DNA from 3 places in the Paenibacillus medicaginis genome. Region 1 is predicted to be linked to each of the others. Evidence: riboswitches for the same ligand, from Rfam matches in the RefSeq annotation. Region 1 holds a riboswitch; each other region holds the start of a gene.
The links. Region 1 has a riboswitch for cyclic di-AMP ahead of ACE5LO_RS15960 (C40 family peptidase). Riboswitches for the same ligand answer to the same signal wherever they lie in the genome.
Positions count from the first base shown of each region.

Region 2: it holds a riboswitch for cyclic di-AMP, as region 1 does, so the genes downstream of both, ACE5LO_RS21910 (resuscitation-promoting factor) here and ACE5LO_RS15960 (C40 family peptidase) in region 1, are expected to answer to the same signal.
Region 3: it holds a riboswitch for cyclic di-AMP, as region 1 does, so the genes downstream of both, ACE5LO_RS15280 (TrkH family potassium uptake protein) here and ACE5LO_RS15960 (C40 family peptidase) in region 1, are expected to answer to the same signal.

Region 1 is NZ_JBHIRY010000015.1:89,460-95,572, reverse strand. It holds gene purM (phosphoribosylformylglycinamidine cyclo-ligase) at 1-52, shown strand, start outside; gene ACE5LO_RS15975 (TetR/AcrR family transcriptional regulator) at 206-781, shown strand; gene ACE5LO_RS15970 (MFS transporter) at 854-2,074, shown strand; gene ACE5LO_RS15965 (hypothetical protein) at 2,058-2,267, opposite strand; cyclic di-AMP (ydaO/yuaA leader) riboswitch at 2,614-2,749, shown strand; gene ACE5LO_RS15960 (C40 family peptidase) at 2,754-3,227, shown strand; gene ACE5LO_RS15955 (heavy metal translocating P-type ATPase) at 3,412-5,640, shown strand; gene ACE5LO_RS15950 (ArsR/SmtB family transcription factor) at 5,780-6,113, opposite strand, start outside.
Region 2 is NZ_JBHIRY010000028.1:8,262-14,374, forward strand. It holds gene ACE5LO_RS21885 (tRNA1(Val) (adenine(37)-N6)-methyltransferase) at 1-70, shown strand, start outside; gene rsmI (16S rRNA (cytidine(1402)-2'-O)-methyltransferase) at 105-1,001, shown strand; gene ACE5LO_RS21895 (AbrB/MazE/SpoVT family DNA-binding domain-containing protein) at 1,129-1,383, opposite strand; gene ACE5LO_RS21900 (HD domain-containing protein) at 1,723-3,003, shown strand; gene ACE5LO_RS21905 (TatD family hydrolase) at 3,118-3,894, shown strand; cyclic di-AMP (ydaO/yuaA leader) riboswitch at 4,097-4,352, shown strand; gene ACE5LO_RS21910 (resuscitation-promoting factor) at 4,636-5,775, shown strand; gene rnmV (ribonuclease M5) at 5,938-6,113, shown strand, end outside.
Region 3 is NZ_JBHIRY010000014.1:83,888-90,000, forward strand. It holds gene ACE5LO_RS15260 (succinate dehydrogenase cytochrome b558 subunit) at 1-86, opposite strand, end outside; gene ACE5LO_RS15265 (LysR family transcriptional regulator) at 362-1,267, shown strand; gene ACE5LO_RS15270 (hypothetical protein) at 1,556-1,801, opposite strand; gene ACE5LO_RS15275 (potassium channel family protein) at 1,851-2,516, opposite strand; gene ACE5LO_RS15280 (TrkH family potassium uptake protein) at 2,535-3,878, opposite strand; cyclic di-AMP (ydaO/yuaA leader) riboswitch at 3,935-4,082, opposite strand; gene ACE5LO_RS15285 (CPBP family intramembrane glutamic endopeptidase) at 4,336-6,030, shown strand; gene uvrC (excinuclease ABC subunit UvrC) at 5,999-6,113, opposite strand, start outside.

The DNA of each region.
Region 1 (6,113 bases):
CATTGAAGGAGACCAACAGGTAACCTACACGGGCGAACTTAATTGGCAGTAATGATTTCGAGATGGTATACAGCAATGCTTCGTTCACGGAGCGTCTCACGTTGGCCTAAAGATCAATTGATCTTTAGGCTCCTTTAAAAAAATACTGGACTGATCATTTCGGAAAATGTATACTGTTATTAGCGAAGAGAAGGAAGGGATGATCATGGGACGCACCAAAGAATTTGACTATGAACAGGTGCTGCATAAAGCGATGCTCGTTTTCTGGGAAAAGGGCTATGAAGCAACGAGCATACCCGATTTGGTCAAAGCGATGGGCATCAGCCGATCGAGCATGTATGAAACGTTTGTGGACAAAGAAACGCTGTATGTGCAGGCCTTTAAGCATTATAAGAAGGTTTGGGAGAGGAAGCGGACCCTTCTGCGGCAAGCCACATCTGTAAAAGAGGGAGTCCGCCAGTATTTTGACCTGCATATTGCAGGCGCATATGACGAAGCCTATCCTAAAGGCTGTCTCGTGACAAACACGATCGTCTCGGCCGATTCTCCTCACCAGGAGTTTCACCAATTGACCCGGGAAAGCCTGAATGAGCTTGAGCGGTTATTTTATGAGCTTCTTAAAAAAGGTCAACAGAGCGGAGAAATCAGCCCAGACAAAGACATCAAAGTCCTTACATCCCTATTGCTTCACTTGAACCATGGCATAAACGTTGTGGCCAGATCCACAAGTGACAGGCGAGCGGCTGAAGACATGATAGCTGCGGTCATTGAAATGCTGTAGCTATATTTTTTTTGAATTTTCCGGAACATTCATTCCTGTAAAATGAAATCAAAATGTAAAGGAGCCCTTCTTATGAGTTCAATGGGAAATCAAGCGGTTATAAAATCTGTTCCGACGTGGCTTACGCTTTTTCTGGCCATCTCGTGTGGCATCATTGTGGCTAATTTATATTATGCCCAGCCTTTGGTGGGGGAAATCAGCTCGTCCATCGGGCTATCCTCGGGAGCGGCGGGCCTGATTGTTACTCTGACGCAGATTGGCTACGGCATCGGCCTGCTGTTTGTCGTCCCTTTGGGGGATGTGCTTGAAAATAGGAAGCTGGTGGTAGGGGCACTGTTCCTTACTATACTGTCTTTGCTTACCCTGGCGGCGGCTCCAAGCGCCGCGCTGTTCCTTCTTGCGTCCGCAATGATCGGGATCGGCTCGGTGGCGGCTCAGATTCTGGTGCCGTATGCGGCGCATCTTGCGCCTGACGAATCCCGCGGCAGGGTAGTGGGCAATGTCATGAGCGGTTTGCTGCTGGGCATTATGCTTGCACGCCCGCTGTCCAGCATGGTGGCTGATCTGCTGGGCTGGCGTTCCGTATTCGTTTTATCCTCTGTATTGATTTTTGTCCTGGCTCTCGTTCTGGCCAAGGCGCTTCCTGCCAGAAAGCCGGTGACAAACGAACCTTACTCCAGGCTCATCGGCTCGATGTGGCATCTGCTGAAAACTACGCCAATCCTGCGGCGCCGGGCCATTTATCATGCTGCTGTATTTGGGACCTTCAGCTTGTTCTGGACGACGGTTTCGCTGTTACTGACAGGGCCTGCATTTCATTTTTCACAAATGGAAGTGGCATTGTTTGCCTTAGCGGGAGTATCCGGCGCGATTGCGGCCCCCATCGCAGGCCGTCTGGCAGATCGGGGCTGGATTCGGACGGCGACAGGGCTCGCTTTGGCCGCAGTTATCATTGCACTGGCTCTGCCTTTCATGGTTCATACCCGTTCGGTGTTTACCGTATCCATATTAGTCTTTTCTGCGATTCTTTTGGACATGGGCGTGTCGGCTAATCTGGTTCTCAGCCAGCGTGCGATTTTTGCCCTTGGAGCCGAGGTGCGCAGCCGGTTGAACGGTTTGTTTATGGCTATCTTTTTTGCAGGTGGAGCCCTGGGTTCTGCGGCTGGAGGATGGGCTTATGACCTGGGGGGCTGGAAGGCTGCGTCCGTCATAGGCATTGCACTGCCAGCCATGGCACTGATCTATTATTTTACGGAGAGAAAACAGGTTCAAGAGGCTACAGCATCAAAATAACGTATACCCCCGCCAACACAAGATACAAAATGGAGTAGCGGCGGTCGGTTTTCCAATCCCGGACAGCCATGGCTATAAACAGGACGAACAAGGCATAAGGGGTTATGTTATATTCCACAAAAAATAATGAGCAGATCAGTGCGATCAGTACAGTTCCTACAATTACGTTATACCAAAGAGGATACCTTTTCATTTCACCATCTCCCATTGCTTGTTAAATCTATATTAACATAAGATTAACTCGCCTCCGCAAGAAGTTCCGACTCCGATAATATGGAAGCATCCAACCGGTCAAAGGTACTGCCCCGACCGGTTTTTTTACACGCCATCTTAACCGGGGTTTTCCTCCAATCTGCGTGTAATATGTTTCTCGATACAGCTAACTATGCATTGCGTGTTTACATTTTTGTTTCTTTTATGTTACTTTTATGAACTGCAATTTTTTGTTGGTATATAGCCGCTGCCACCTTCTATCAAAAGGGTTTTTCTTCCATTGACAAAGAGAGGTTGGGTATATTACCCTGATTAAGGTTACAAAATTTTAATATTTGCCGAATTTCATTGTGTTTGAAAACGGGGGAACCATTCCGGGTGAATTATTCTTGTACATAAAAGAGTAAAGGGAACCTTCTACCTAACCCTCAGCTAACTCCGTAGGCGTTGAAGGGAGAACATTTTTTTGAAAAAAGCGATATTGTCGATTTTTGGAGCCGCCGTACTGTTTACATCCGGGGCTGCCACTACACATGCCAGCGAAGCACAAATCAACAGCTATGTTAGTCAGGTTGCAGGTACTCCATACAAATATGGGGGCACCACAACTGCAGGATTCGATTGTTCCGGTTTTATTCTGTACATATTCAACAAGTTTAGTTTGGACTTGCCCCGCACTTCCCAACAGCAGGCTAACGAAGGTGTAGCAGTCGCCAAAGAAGATCTCCGGGCGGGAGACCTGGTGTTTTTTAACACAAGCGGACGCGGCATTTCCCATGCCGGCATCTATGTGGGGAACAATCAGTTTGCCCATTCCTCAAGCAGCCAGGGTGTTACTGTCAGCAGCCTGTCAGAGTCTTATTATCAAAACAGATATGTAACGGCCCGCCGCGTCATCAGCCAGACAAGCTATGCCCAAATGGTGAGCGAAGCGCGTTGAATGGAAAAGGACAAGCCTGAAATTATTTTCAGGCTTGTCCTTTTTTTACTGTCAGGTCATCTGCCTTGCATAGAATGGGAATACTGCATTGACAATCTTCTCCTTCACTACATATAATAAGTTCAAAACACATGAACAATTATTCATATATAGTTATTTGGCTGCCAGGAAGGGGAGAAGCCTAATGGGTACAGCGGTTGAAAAGGTGAAACGGGAGCTTATACTGGAAGGCCTGGACTGTGCGAATTGCGCCATGAAGATTGAGAACGGTGTGAAGAAGCTGGACGGGGTTATGGACTGTTCTGTTAACTTTGTAAGCAAGACACTTACGATGGAAGTGGACAAAACGCATGATCAGGATGTCGTCACAGCAGCCAAGAAAAAAGTGAATCAGTTGGAGCCTCATATTCAGGTCGTGGAGAAGGGGAACGGAGCTGCTGCGAAAGCGGCCATAAGCCATGCGGCTGCACAGCATGGTCATAACCACGATCATGGTCATACTCATGACCACGATCATGCTCACGACCACAGTCACGGGCACAGCCATGATCATGGGGCAGGCAATACGAAACGCATGATCATTCACTTGATTGCAGGTGCCCTTCTAACAGGAGTCGGGCTATTGTCACCTGTTACGGGAGTAGCGGAGTTTGTGCTGTTTACCATCGCTTATCTTATTGTTGGCGGTGACATTGTCCTCAGAGCTGTCAAAAATATCCTCAGAGGCCAGGTGTTTGACGAGCATTTTCTGATGTCTCTCGCCACCATCGGCGCCTTTGCCATTCAGCAGTATCCCGAGGGCGTGGCCGTCATGCTGTTCTATCAGGTAGGTGAGCTGTTCCAGAGCATAGCTGTGAACCGGTCGCGCAAATCCATCAGCAGCCTGATGGATATCCGGCCTGATTATGCCAATCTGCAGATGGGGAATGAGACGAAGCGGGTAGCCCCGGAAGAGGTTCGTGTCGGTGATCTCATCATAGTGAAGCCTGGCGAACGGGTGCCGCTTGACGGCAAAGTGCTGGAGGGCAGAACCGCCATGGACACCTCGGCTTTAACAGGCGAATCCGTGCCGCGCGAGGTCGAGCCCGGGGATGAGGTATTAAGCGGCTTTGTTAACAAAAACGGAGTATTGACCGTTGAGGTTACTAAAAGCTACGGTGAATCCACCGTTTCCAAAATTTTGGAGCTGGTACAAAATGCAAGCAGCAAGAAGGCGCCAACGGAACAGTTTATTACAAAATTCGCACGTTATTATACGCCGGTCGTCGTCATTGTCGCCACCCTGCTGGCTATCGTGCCGCCATTGCTGATCAGTGGTGCCACGTTTTCCGAATGGGTCTACCGTGCTTTGGTATTTCTGGTCATTTCCTGCCCGTGCGCGTTGGTGGTGTCCATTCCGCTCGGATTTTTCGGCGGGATCGGGGCGGCTTCCAGGCAGGGTGTGCTCGTGAAGGGCAGCAACTATCTTGAAGCCCTGAATGATGTAAAATATGTCGTATTCGATAAAACAGGCACCCTTACGAAAGGGGCCTTTACCGTGACCGGGATTTATCCGGCTAACGGGGCAACCCGGGAGGAGCTGCTCCGCAGCGCTGCTTATGCCGAGCTCCATTCCAATCACCCGATTGCCGAATCCATTCGCGCAGCTTATGGGCAAGAGCTGCAGGCGGCGGATGTTCAGGAATATAACGAAATCGCGGGCCACGGCATTCAGGTGCAGTTTGAAGGCAAACAGATTCTGGCCGGCAATGCCAAGCTCATGAACCGGGAGCAGATTCCTTTCAAGACACCTGAAGAACCGGGAACAGTCGTGCACGTAGCTATCGATGGGAGCTATGCGGGGTATATCGTCATTGCGGACGAGATTAAAGAGGATGCGGAACAGACCATCCGCTCCTTGAAAGAGCTGGGCATGAAGAAGACGATCATGCTTACCGGTGATGCGAAAGCTGTTGGTGAGGCCGTAGGCCGGAAGCTTGGTCTGGACGAAGTGCACGCCGAGCTCCTGCCGCAGCATAAGGTAGAGGAGATTGAGAGGCTGGACCGGCAAAAAGCACGCAGGGACAAAATTGCTTTTATCGGTGACGGCATGAATGATACTCCCGTACTGGCGCGGGCCGATGTCGGGATTGCCATGGGCGGATTGGGCTCGGATGCGGCGATTGAGGCTGCGGATATCGTCATTATGACCGACGAGCCTTCCAAGCTGTCATCCGCGATCCATATCGCCAGACGCACACGCCGCATTGTATGGCAGAACATTTTGTTTGCCCTGGGGGTCAAGGCCGTATTTCTCCTGCTGGGAGCCTTCGGCATTGCTTCGATGTGGGAGGCGGTGTTCTCCGATGTCGGGGTTACACTGCTGGCCGTGCTGAATGCCATGAGGGTGCTGCGTACGAAGGAATTAGCGTAAAATTCGCCAGAAAAAACGAAACACAGCATCAATCCGGAGCCAATATGCACCGGTTGATGCTGTGTTTTTTGAAATCGCAAGAAAAACTGCTGCTCAACGCGGTCTGTTTTCTGTGAATGTGCGTCGACATGCGTTTTTCTTACTGGTGGGTAATATGCTGATGGGTTTGCAGGAAAATTTGCTCCACATGAGTATCATCAAGCGAGTAGAATACCGTTTTCCCAACTTTCCGGCGTTTGACGATGCGTAAATTGCGCAAATAGCGAAGCTGGTGCGAGACGGCGGACTGCCCCATATCCAGCAGCACACACAGATCATGCACACACAGCTCCCGCTCAATCAGGGCGTAGATCAGCCTGATCCGGGTCGGATCGCCCAGCGCTTTGAAGATTTCGGCCATTTCAGCAGCCGTTTGTAAATCAACCAGTTTATTTTTTATGCCATCAAGAACTTCCCTGGGTTGATGGCAGTCG
Region 2 (6,113 bases), on a different contig from region 1:
AATGCAGGAAATATACTTTGGCAAGGATTCAGGGACACCAACGGAAAGAAAACCTGACATTGAAGGGTAGCGCTTAATTATAAACGGCAAGGAGATATTTGGATATGAAATTGGCTGTACAAAAAAGCTACTCGGACCGGCCCAACGAATATGGAACTTTATTTCTCGTAGGTACGCCAATCGGCAATCTGGAGGACATGACCTTCCGAGCTGTAAAGACACTGCAGGAGTGCAGCATCATTGCCGCCGAGGATACGAGGCAAACCCGCAAATTGCTTACTCATTTCGACATTATCCCGAACAAGCTCTTTAGTTACCATGAGCACAATAAGACGGCAAGCGGGCCTGAATTGATACGTTATATAATGGAAGGAAAAAATTTGGCACTGGTCAGTGATGCCGGCCTGCCAGCCATTTCGGACCCGGGAGCTGATCTGGTTCAGCTTGCGCTGGCTGCGGGAATTGCTGTTGTTCCTATACCGGGAGCCAATGCCGCTCTGTCAGCGCTCATTGCCTCCGGATTGAAAACGGAACGATTTACCTTTGCCGGGTTTCCGCCCCGGGACCGGAAGGAACTGTTCTCCCTTTTGCATACCTTTGAAGCCTCGCATGGTACGCTCGTGTTTTATGAATCTCCGCATCGGATTGTCAAAACACTGGCCGTCATTCAGGAGGCTTATGGAACCCGTCAAATCGTGCTTGCCAGGGAGCTTACAAAGCTTCACGAGGAGTGGGTGAGGGGATCTGTCACGGATTGTCTGGCCTGGCTGGAGGAGCATCCGCCACTTGGAGAATATTGTTTGGTTGTTGAAGGGAAAAGCGCCCGGGAAGAAGCTGAGGAAAGACAAGCATGGTGGAAAGAGCTAACATTGCAAGAGCATGTAGAACATTATGAGTCGGAGGGAAATAGCAGGAAAGAGGCCATGAAACGCACGGCTGCAGATCGCTCGCTTTCAAAAAGGGATGTGTATAATGAGCTGCTGACTTTGGGGGATAAATGAATTTTGTCCGAATTTATGTAAAAAAAGAACCTTCCAGCGGTAGAAATCAACGCGGAAGGCAGCAAAGGAGATATGAAAAGGTTAGAATTAACAGTTGGTTGTTGGTTTTAATTATATACTATAAATCTTATTTTGTCACAGGTGTTGGGATTTCGGAAATACATTCGTTGCAAACAATTTTACCTTTGAAGTAAGTAACGTTTTCCGCATTGCCGCAAAAGATGCAGGCAGGCTCGTATTTTTTGAGCATAATGCGCTCACCGTCAACGTAAATTTCCAGGGCATCCTTCTCGCCAATGCCCAGTGTGCGGCGCAGCTCGATCGGAATAACGACACGTCCAAGCTCATCAACTTTTCTTACAATACCAGTAGATTTCATCATAATAAATCAGGCTCCTCTCGCCATATAGAAAATTTCAATTGTCATCATTCGACATTATTTTCTGTTTTCTGAATTTAACTATACCAACGATTCCCAAATCAGTCAACCTAAAAGTTAGGCATGAAACCTAAATTTTCAAAATCAAACCTGCTAATATGACTAGGAATCAACAATTAATATTATAAAATATATTATAATGAGTATGTCGATTTGGAAATCATTAATAGTATAAAATAAGACGAAATTCGACAAAAGATGTCGAATTCCTGCGACACATACCTATGTTTTACATCGGTTACATATATCCTATTTTCAAGGAGCTAAGGCCAAATGAATCTGATGCAGCAGCCGCTTACGGAAGAGAAAGTGTTTAAAGATCCGGTCCACAATTACATTCACGTTCAGGATGTTGTCATCTGGCGTTTGATTAATACTTCTGAGTTTCAGAGGCTGCGCCGGATTCGTCAGCTTGGAACTTCCTATTTAACTTTTCATGGTGCTGAACACAGCCGTTTCTCTCACTCCCTGGGCGTATATGAGATTACACGCCGCATCATTTCCCAATTTGAACGCGGTGAATATACAGACTGGCCCAAGGAAGAAAAACTGGTCACCTTATGTGCCGCCCTGCTGCATGATTTGGGGCATGGCCCGTTCTCCCATTCCATCGAAGAAGCCTTCGGCATGAATCACGAGGATTGGACCTGCCGTATTATTTTGGGAGACACGGAGATCAATACGGTCCTTTGCCAGGTTGAACCCGGGTTTCCGGAAAAGGTCGCTGCCGTGATCTCAAAAACCTACGATAAACCGATCGTAGTCAATTTGGTAACGAGTCCGCTGGATGCGGACAGAATGGATTATCTGCTGCGGGACGCCTACCAGACAGGAGTTAATTACGGCACCATCGACCTTGACCGCATTCTGCGCCTGCTTCGCCCTCATAAGGGCCGTATTGTCGTCAAGGACTCGGGAATGCATGCTGTGGAAGACTACCTGATGTCCCGTTACCAAATGTACTGGCAAATTTATTTTCATCCGGTGACCCGCAGCTCGGAAATTATACTGCGGCTCATTTTCCGGAGAGCCAAGGAGCTAATGAATCAGGGGTATGCCTTCGGATTTCTGCTTGATCCTCTTCCCGACTTAATCCGCGGAGATCTGACAGTCAGCCAGTATTTAATGCTGGATGAATCCCTGATACAAACTGTATTTAATTTATGGAAGCAGGAAGAGGACCCTGTTCTGAGCGACCTGTGTTCGCGTTTTATGGATCGCAGGCTATATAAATATGTGCAAATCGACTCTATGGATAGGAGTATGATTGACGATTTGCGGGCCGCCCTTGCGAAGGCTGGACTTCACCCCGACTATGACTTGGAAATTGATTTTCCGACAGACCTTCCTTATGATGTATTCCGGAAGGACGGATCGACAGAGAATCAGATTTTGCTGCTTGGCCGGGAGGGCGGTGTGCGCGAAATATCTGAAGTGTCGGATATCGTACGCTCAATCAGCGGTATTCACCGGGGAAAATACCATCTGTATTACCCGCAAAATAAATTGGAGCAAATTAAGGATAAGCTGCCGCCCGACATCCAGAAATTGTTTGTAAAATAACCTTCAAATCATTTGTTTTTAATCTAAGCATCATGATATAGAAGATTGCAAAAATTGAAAATTGCCAAAGAAAGAAATTAATCTAAATTAAAACCAATTAAGGAGGAACAATCCTTGGAATTATTTGATACGCATACCCATCTTGATTCGCCGTCATTTAACGAAGACAGAGAGCAAATCATATCAAACGCCGTCGAAGCGGGAGTTACACGAATGGTCAATGTCGGGTTTAATAGAGAGACTATTCCCAGTACAATGGAGCTTGCTGAAACTTATGATTTTATTTATGCTGCTGTCGGATGGCATCCCGTTGATGCCATCACCATGCAGGATGGGGACTTGGAATGGATTGCATCGCTTTGCAAGCATGAGAAGGTCGTAGCCATTGGGGAAATTGGACTGGATTACCATTGGGATACTTCTCCGAAGGATGTTCAGCAGCGGGTGCTGCGCCAGCAAATCGGACTTGCCCGGGAGCTGGGGATGCCGATTGTCATTCACAACCGCGATGCGCACGAGGATATCGTGAAAATTTTGCGTGAAGAGAAAGCGCATGAGGTTGGAGGAATTATGCATTCGTTCTCTGGCAGCTGGGAAATTGCTAAATTATGTCTGAATATGGAATTTCATTTGTCCTTTGGAGGCCCGATTACATTCAAAAATGCGCGTCAGCCGAAAGAGGTTTTGGCGCAGGTGCCGCTGGATCGCTTATTGATTGAAACCGATTCCCCTTATCTGACTCCCCATCCCTTCAGAGGCAAACGAAACGAGTCGGCCTATGTGAGATTGGTGGCTGAGGCAGCTGCCCAAATCAAGGGAATTTCCGTCGAGGAATTGGCGGCGATCACCACCAAAAATGGGCTGGAACGATTTTACATACGGAGAGAATGAGAGATAAATCATTAAAAAAGTATCCTAGACAGAGCTAAACATAAAAATGTTCCGGGAAAACCGCGATTATTACAATATTTTAACCGATTATTTAGAGAAAAGCACTTGAAAGCTGCTTTACAACATGCATGTAAACAGGATATCATCGTTTCAGTGAATTATTGATGCTGTGTAAAGCGGCAAATTCAGTAGTTCATTTCATGAACCAGTCTCGCTTAATCTCTGTTATGGAGAACGGGGGAACCGATATGGTGGCAGGCCATAAGGAGAGCGTACAGACATAGACGTATTGTCGTGTGCATGTACCTTCGCTTATGCCGGACGTCATAGTTCGATTTCTTTTCTGGGTCTTAGGGGTGAATGTGAAGGCAGCCGCCATGAGCGGGTGACCTGAACTAGGGCGACTCTCTACGTCCGAATCCGACAGCTAACCCCGTAAGCGTATCAAGAGAGAAGCTACCTCGTGTATGGATTTTCCGCATATGTCATTGACGGAAGTCACGAAAGAGCTCTCTTAACTCTTTCTTGACTTTTTTAGTTTATGAATATGGGAGAATCTGCCCACATACTGTTACATAACGGAGTTATGAAGCAGTAAAGGGGGGCGCCATGCTGCGAAGACGGGAACATGATGCAGGGCAGGTTGCAGTCAGGCTTGTCTTGTAGAAAATCTGGTATAGTCGCGTCAACTTCAATCATGTATTACTCTCAGACGGCGAGGCTATGAAGGAGGACGGAGAAGTGGGAATTTTCCAACAAGGGGAGACCCATGAGTCACGCTCATCCAGCATGTCTTACGCGTTGCGATGGAGGCATGAAAAATTGCGCCATGCATCATTGGTCGCTATTTTTCTAATCGCACTAACAATCACAATCTCTATTCTGGTGTACACGCAGACAAAGAAACAAGTGGTTCTGGTCATCAACGGTCAGACGAAAGCGGTTGAGACCCGCGGAGAAAGTTTGCAGGATGTTCTGGAGGAGCATTCTATTACACTGGCACCCCATGACAAGATTTCCATGCCGGTGAACGGAGCTGTACAGAATGGGGAGCGGGTAGTCATTAAACGGGCTGCGCCAGTGAACGTATCCGCAGGCTATGAAACCAAACAGCTGTACACCACCGAAAATACAGTAGAAGACGCTATTCGAACCTTGGGCTACGAATTGTCACCGGAAGATAAGGTTTCCCCCTCACCGGATACCAGAATCTCTTCTAACATGGATATAAAAATTGTTCGTGTTACGAAGCAGAAGGTTCAACAAAAGGCAGAGATTCCTTACAGAGTCGTCAAGACGGCTGATCCAAGCTTGTACAAGGGAGATAATCGCACCTTGGTGAGCGGCAAGGATGGAGTCATGGTCCAGAATATTGAGAAGGTGTATCATGACGGGAAACTGATTTCAAAGCGTATGGTAAGCAAAGAAGTTGCTACGAATCGTGTTGACAAGGTTATTGCAGTAGGTACGAAGAAGAAACCTGTTGTACTGGCGGCATCTATCGGACCTTCCGGTTCCGCAAAGACGGCCGGTGCCAATACGATTAGCCGGGTAGGAATAGAATTTAAATATACAAAAGTTTTAAGCAATGTATCCATGACGGCTTACTCCGCACAGCAGCCTGGCATAGGCACCCGGACATCCTCCGGCACACGCGTTACTGAAGGACGCACCATTGCCGTGGACCCTAATGTCATCCCAATAGGCTGGTGGGTATATATTGAAGGTCTTGGCTTCCGTCGTGCTGAGGATACTGGCGGCGCCATAAAAGGCAACAAAATCGATGTGTATTATGAGAGTTTGAATCAGGCGATGAATTTTGGCCGTAAAACAGGAATGACAGTGTATGTCATCGGTCCGGTCAAACCGGAGTTGAATTAACCGCAGGCGGAAATGTTGGAGCTTGTAATTCAATCGCTGGTTAGGATAGTATTAAGAACATAAAGATGCCATGCTAAGAAGGGGAGGATCATCCTCTTCTTATTTTTATTTTGTGCTAAATGCCAAGCTCGGGATGAGAGCATCGGGAAGGAAGATAGATTCATGATTAAGGAAGTCATCGTAGTGGAGGGCCGGGATGATACGGTGGCCATCAAAAGGGCGGTCCAGGCCGACACGATTGAAACCGGCGGTTCTGCCATCAATGCCACGACGATTCGCAAAATTGCCATGGCTCAGAAGCGGCGGGGGATCATTATCCTGACCGATCCGGATCACGC
Region 3 (6,113 bases), on a different contig from region 1:
TTGGTGATCAAATGCTCAACGAAAAACAGACCGAGCGGAATGACACCGAGCAGCGAGTGAATCTTGCGGGAATAATACCCTTTCATACGTTGTGTACCCCTTTCCAATAACAGCGTTTTCATATGATATATTCATAACAACAGCTCCCGGACGGGAGGATGCGACAAAGTGTTCCATACATTTACACATCCAAATTTGAACAACTTGTGTCGCTTACATGTTACTCCTTTTTATCTTATAATGGAATTGCAATATATTTATTAAATGTTATACCTTTTATGCATATGTCACATGAAAGCCCGTTAGCACCCTTCTGATCCGGCCATAACGCCGAAAATTCAGCAGAAAGGAACCCTATTTCATGTTTGAAGAAATGAACGCCTATGCCGTCGTAGTTGAGCAGTCCAGCCTGAATAAAGCCTCAAAGCTGTTAAATTTGTCACAGCCTGCCTTGTCCCGTAAAATCGCCAAGCTGGAAGAGGAACTGGGAGTCAAGCTGTTCAACCGCCGCGGAAAACGCCTGGAGCTCACTTCTCCCGGCCGGTTCGTATACACCTTTGCCCTGGAGCAGCGGCAGCGGCAAATCCGCTTCCTGCAAAAGCTGTCACAGTATAAAAACGAAGGCGGGACCGAGCTGACACTCGGGGCGAGCCTTACAACGATTCAAACAACCCTGCCCACGCTGGTGGAGGCCTTCATGAACAAACATCCGCACACCGAGCTCAAGCTGCTGACAGGCAAGACACATGAGATCGTCGGTTTTGTGCGGGACAAGAAGGCTGATGCGGGCATTGTTGGCTCTGCCATTGAAGAACCGGGCCTGAGCTGTATCCCCCTGTTTGACGACCATCTGGAACTGGTCGTTCCGGCCGGCCATCCGTTGACTGCACAAAGCGGCATGATCGGGATGGCCAATCTGCAGAGCCTGCCGATGATCACCTTCTCCAAAGGCACCTGGTACAGGCGGTTGACCGACGAATTGTTCCAGTTAAGCGGAATTATGCCCGATATCCGTATGGAAATCGACTCCTTCGAGGCGATCGTCCGGCTGCTGCCGACCTGCAAGGCCGCCGCGCTGCTGCCGAAGTCTTATCTGCGTCCCGAGCTGTTGCGGGATAACGGCCTGGTGGCGCTCTATATTCCGGAGCTGAAGGAGACCCGGCGCACAACCTGCCTCATCTATTCCGAGACCGCCGAGCACGGTCCGACGGCCAGACAATGGATCGGGGAAACCCGCGCCTCCTTTGCCGGGTACCGGATGGTGTGAGGTAAAAGGTGTACGGCTCCGAGACGCTCCGAAAACGAAGCATTCCTACAATCGCTGTTGACCCTTCGGGCCAAAGGCGACCGCTTCGCTTTTCCGGAATTGCTTCGTCTTCTCCGCTGGTATCGTGCATACCCCTCTTACAAGAAAAGTAAGAAGAAAGGTCAAGGACAGGGAAGACTCCCTTTGTCCTTGACCTTGTTTCCTATTTCTAATTCTTCATCCGCAATCCGAGCAAAGTCGTTGCTTTTAGGGAGCTTGTTATGGGTACTGTCAACTTCTTACCCTAGCCTATCGGCGCTTTGCCTGTTTTTCATTCCCTCGCTTGAAATTGCCTGTTACCTTGGCCATAATCAACTGCTCTTCTTTGCTGTCGTTGGCAGTAGCGATTCGCTGCAGGAACTTTTCACTGTCTTTTCCTTGCAAAATCATCACTTGTCTGCCTTGCCAGTACAGAATCACTTTTTGGTCCTTCGTGCTGCGGTAGGAAAATACTTCTTCCTCCAACCGGCCTCGTTTACCGATGTTATTGTCCAAGTTATCCCCACTTATTTTTTAATGAATACGTATAGAATAGACAGAATGATTACTGGTTCACGACCTCTTCCTCGAAACGTCCGATATTATTGTTCGTGCCGATGATGACCATGATGTCATCGCAGTGAACCTTATCCATTGCTGTAGGCGCAATCAGCACCCCGTTGCTGGTGTGAATGGCCACGATGCTGCAGCCGAAACGGGTCCGTGTATTCAGCTCAGACAGCGTTTTGCCGTTCAGGCATGCCGGCACATTCAGTTCCGCAATGGTGTAGTCCTTGGAAAGCTGCAGATAATCAAGCAGATTGGGGGTGACCAGCTGGTGGGCGACCCGTATGCCCATATCCCGTTCCGGATACACGATACGGTCCACCCCCAGCTTTTCCAGCGCCCTTCCGTGCAGCTTGGAGATCGCTTTGGCCACCACGGTCTTGATGCCCAGTTCCTTCAATAGAATAGTAGCGAGAATGCTCATCTGAATATCATCTCCGATCGCCACGATGCCGCAATCCATATTGCGGACTCCGATGGAGCGGAGCAACTGTTCATCGGTGGCATCGCCGGTCACCACATGGGTCAGATACTCACTCATTTCTTCCACGACATCTTCATCCCTGTCGATGCCAAGCACCTCATATCCCATTTCCATAAGCTGCATTGCCAGGCTGGAGCCAAAACGTCCCAAACCGATAACCACGAACTGCTGAATTTTCATTGCTGATCTGTAACTCCCTTATCCTATAATCATTTTGCCTTCCGGGTGGCGATAAAGCTCCTTGCTCTGCTTTTTGCCCAAAGCATAAGCAAGCGTGATCGGTCCGAGTCTGCCCGCAAACATCGTGAAACTGATCAATATTTTGCCGATCACCGATAAATCCGGCGTCAGCCCCATGGAAAGCCCGACTGTTCCGAATGCAGAGGTCGTTTCGAACAGAATCATCAGAAAATGACGATCCTCTGTAGTCGTCAAGATCATCGTAACAGCTATCACGAGAAAAAGGGCGAGCAGTGTAATCGTGAGTGCTTTCAAAATACGATCCTGAGCCAGACGGTAACGGTAAATCACGATATCTTCCCTTCCGCGAATCATGGACACAACAGCTCCAGCCATGATCGTAAAGGTTGTCGTTTTGATGCCGCCCCCCGTTGAGCCTGGAGACGCACCGATAAACATCAATATAATAATGAAAAACTGCGTGGCCTGACGGAGTCCCGCAATATCCAGCGTATTGGCGCCCGCCGTACGCGGCGTAACCGACTGGAACAGCGATCCCAGGATTTTGCCTGACCAGGGAAGGCTGCCCAGCGTCTTCGGATTCGTGAATTCAAAAACAAAGATGACCAGCGCACCTGTAACAATAAGCACCGCTGTCGCTGTAAGCACAACCTTGGTGTGCAGGGAAAGCTTCTTTCTCTTGCGGTATTCCACCAAATCCGACATGACGACAAACCCGATACCGCCGGTAACGATCAAAAACATGGCTGTAAAGTTGATAACCGGATCGTTGACGTATAACGTCAAGCTGCGGAATTCGCCAAACAGATCAAAACCCGCATTGTTGAACATCGAAATGGCATGCCACACCCCGAAATAAATAGCTCTGCCTACAGGCATGTCAAAGGACCAGCGGACCGCGAACACCACGGCACACACTGCTTCTATGGTCAGCGAGTACAACAGCACCTTGCGGATCAGGGCGACAATGCCCTCCATGGAGGTCTGATTCATCGCTTCTTGAAGAATCAGCCGCTCCTTCAGCGAAATTCTGCGTTTGAACACAAGAGCCAGCAAGGTAGCCATTGTCATGAAGCCAAGGCCTCCGATCTGAATTAACAGCGCGAGGACGACCTGACCGAACACCGTGAAATGCGTGCCTGTATCCACAACGACCAGACCGGTCACACAAGTAGCCGACGTTGCGGTGAACAAGGCGTCAATAAAAGGCAGTGGCACCCCCGACGTATTGGAGATTGGCAGCATAAGCAGTCCTGCACCGAGCAAAATAATAAGGGCAAAACCGCTCACGAGAATGCGCGGAGGGGAAAGGCGCAGCCATTTCAATTTGGGAATTATCATTATACACCTCTAGAAAAAGTCATTAAAAAAAGACACCGGAAAACCAAGTGCCTGACCAGGTTCCTGCCTGCAGCCTACGAGGTTAGCTGACGGATTCGGGCCGCAGAAATCGCCCTATTCAGACCCGGCCCATGACCAGGTGCGAAATTCACCCCAATTAAATGGTTCCCCCGTATTCATAACGAAATTCGGCTTGTATGCAATTGCAAACAAATTATAAACCTTCTCCTTGTACATCACAAAAGATGCTTTTCATGAAAAAGGCTCAAATAACGCCAATTCAGAGCAAAAGAAGCGTTCCAGCTCTCATGAATCCTACATTATTGTATTCTTTCATCTTTTTCATCGCATTTACACACGCTCATGAAGCGATGACGGTCCATTCATCCCCTTCCTGCAAAGGAAAGGAACTTCTCACGGAAAGATGTTAAAATGGTCCATATGAAGGAGGTATTAGATGAATCCCATCGGAAAACCGGTTAAATTAACCGCTGATTTCAAGAAGCTGAGCACCCTGGGCATCATCGGCCTCGCCGTGTTTCTGCTGCTGCAGGTACTGCTGCCGGTTCTCGCATCCTTAAGCCAGAATCAGCCAGGGGAGGCAATCAGCAAACAGAAGGCTGTTGAGCGCGCAGAAGGCTTTGCCAAGTCCGTTTTGGGTTTTAAAGAGTCGGCAGGGGAAATGCCCGCTCCCGCCTATGAAGCACACGCCGAACTGTACGGGTATCTTTCCAAAGAGCAGCTTATCCCTGAATACAATCGGAAGTGGGGCGGGAAGTATCCTTACGAATTTTACCGGGTCAGCCTTCCCGACCCGGCGCAGGACCACACCGTCATGGTTGATGTCGGTCTGCAGACGGGGAAGCCTGTCGGTTTTATTATTCAAAACGGAGACGGATTTTATAACAACACCGAAGCTCTTCCTGACGGTGAAACCCGGAGCGGACTGCTGCGGGCGTACGAAGAAGGTATGCCGCTTGCAGATAAAAAGGCTTTGGCTGCCCCTTTACTGAAGCAAATGGGGTATAACACGGAAAATCTAACCGTTGAGACCAGGGAAAGTGAGCCTGGACTTACCTATTCGGACGAAGGAAGCAAGATCGGGGATGCTATGCTTCAGGTCAGACTGACGTTTGAAAACGGGGGTGTCCGCTCTCTGGAGTCCTCCTTTGCCGTTCCTTCTTCCCATACGGAATATGTCGATCAACAGACGAAACTTGCCAACCTTTTGTACTATATCGGCTACATGCTGTTTTCCTTCGTGCTCGGTGTGCTTGCCGTGGTGTACAGCAGCTTGACCCGGCGTCATACCTCGTTTACCCGCGGTATTATTCTGAGCTTCGTTTATTTTGCCATTTCGGTGCTGACTCTGCTCAACATGATGCCTTATTTGCAAGCCCAATCCGCCAACAGCGACGTCCTGATCTTCGGCATCGGTCTGCAAATCATCTTTAATCTGATGATGGGAGTTATCATTTACTTCTCCTTTGTAGGAGGCAACGGGCTTTGGAAAACAGCTGGACTCAACCCGTGGCCGCGTGCAAAGGAGCCTGGATACGGAGTGTATGTGCTGCGCAGCATGGGCGCCGGATATGTGTGGGCTTTCATCCTGCTTGGGGTTCAGTCCGTCATCTTTGTCATTCTCAACCTGCTGATCGGCAGCTGGTCCACCATCGATGAAACGCAGTCGCCGTATAACATGACCTACGCCTGGCTGCTGCCGATCATGGCCTGGATGGCGGGAATCGGAGAAGAAGCGCTTTACAGGCTGTTCGGCATCCCGATGCTGAGAAAGATCGTGCGCAGCACGCTGGCCGCCAGCGCCCTCAGCTCACTGATCTGGGCGTTCGGACATACCCTGTACCCGATTTATCCTGTCATCACCCGTCCGATCGAGCTGCTGTTCCTCGGGCTGCTGTTCAGCTTTATTTTCCTTAGATACGGCTTCATTACCGCCATGTTCAGTCATGTCATATTTGACAGCATTCTGATGGGCATCAGCCTGATGTCGATGGGAGATGTCGTCAACATCACCGTAGGAGCTATCGGGATGGTGCTGCCCGCTGTAGTCGGCTATGTGGTGTATCTCTTCAATCCCACTAAAAAAGAGAAGCCGTTTATTACGACTCCTCATCCTGAAGGGCAGCTATAATTTGTGTGGCGAGCTTGTCGCCGATCGAGAGAGGCCGGAAATCTTCAACACTGGCCTCTCTTATTTTTTTAATGGAGCCGAAA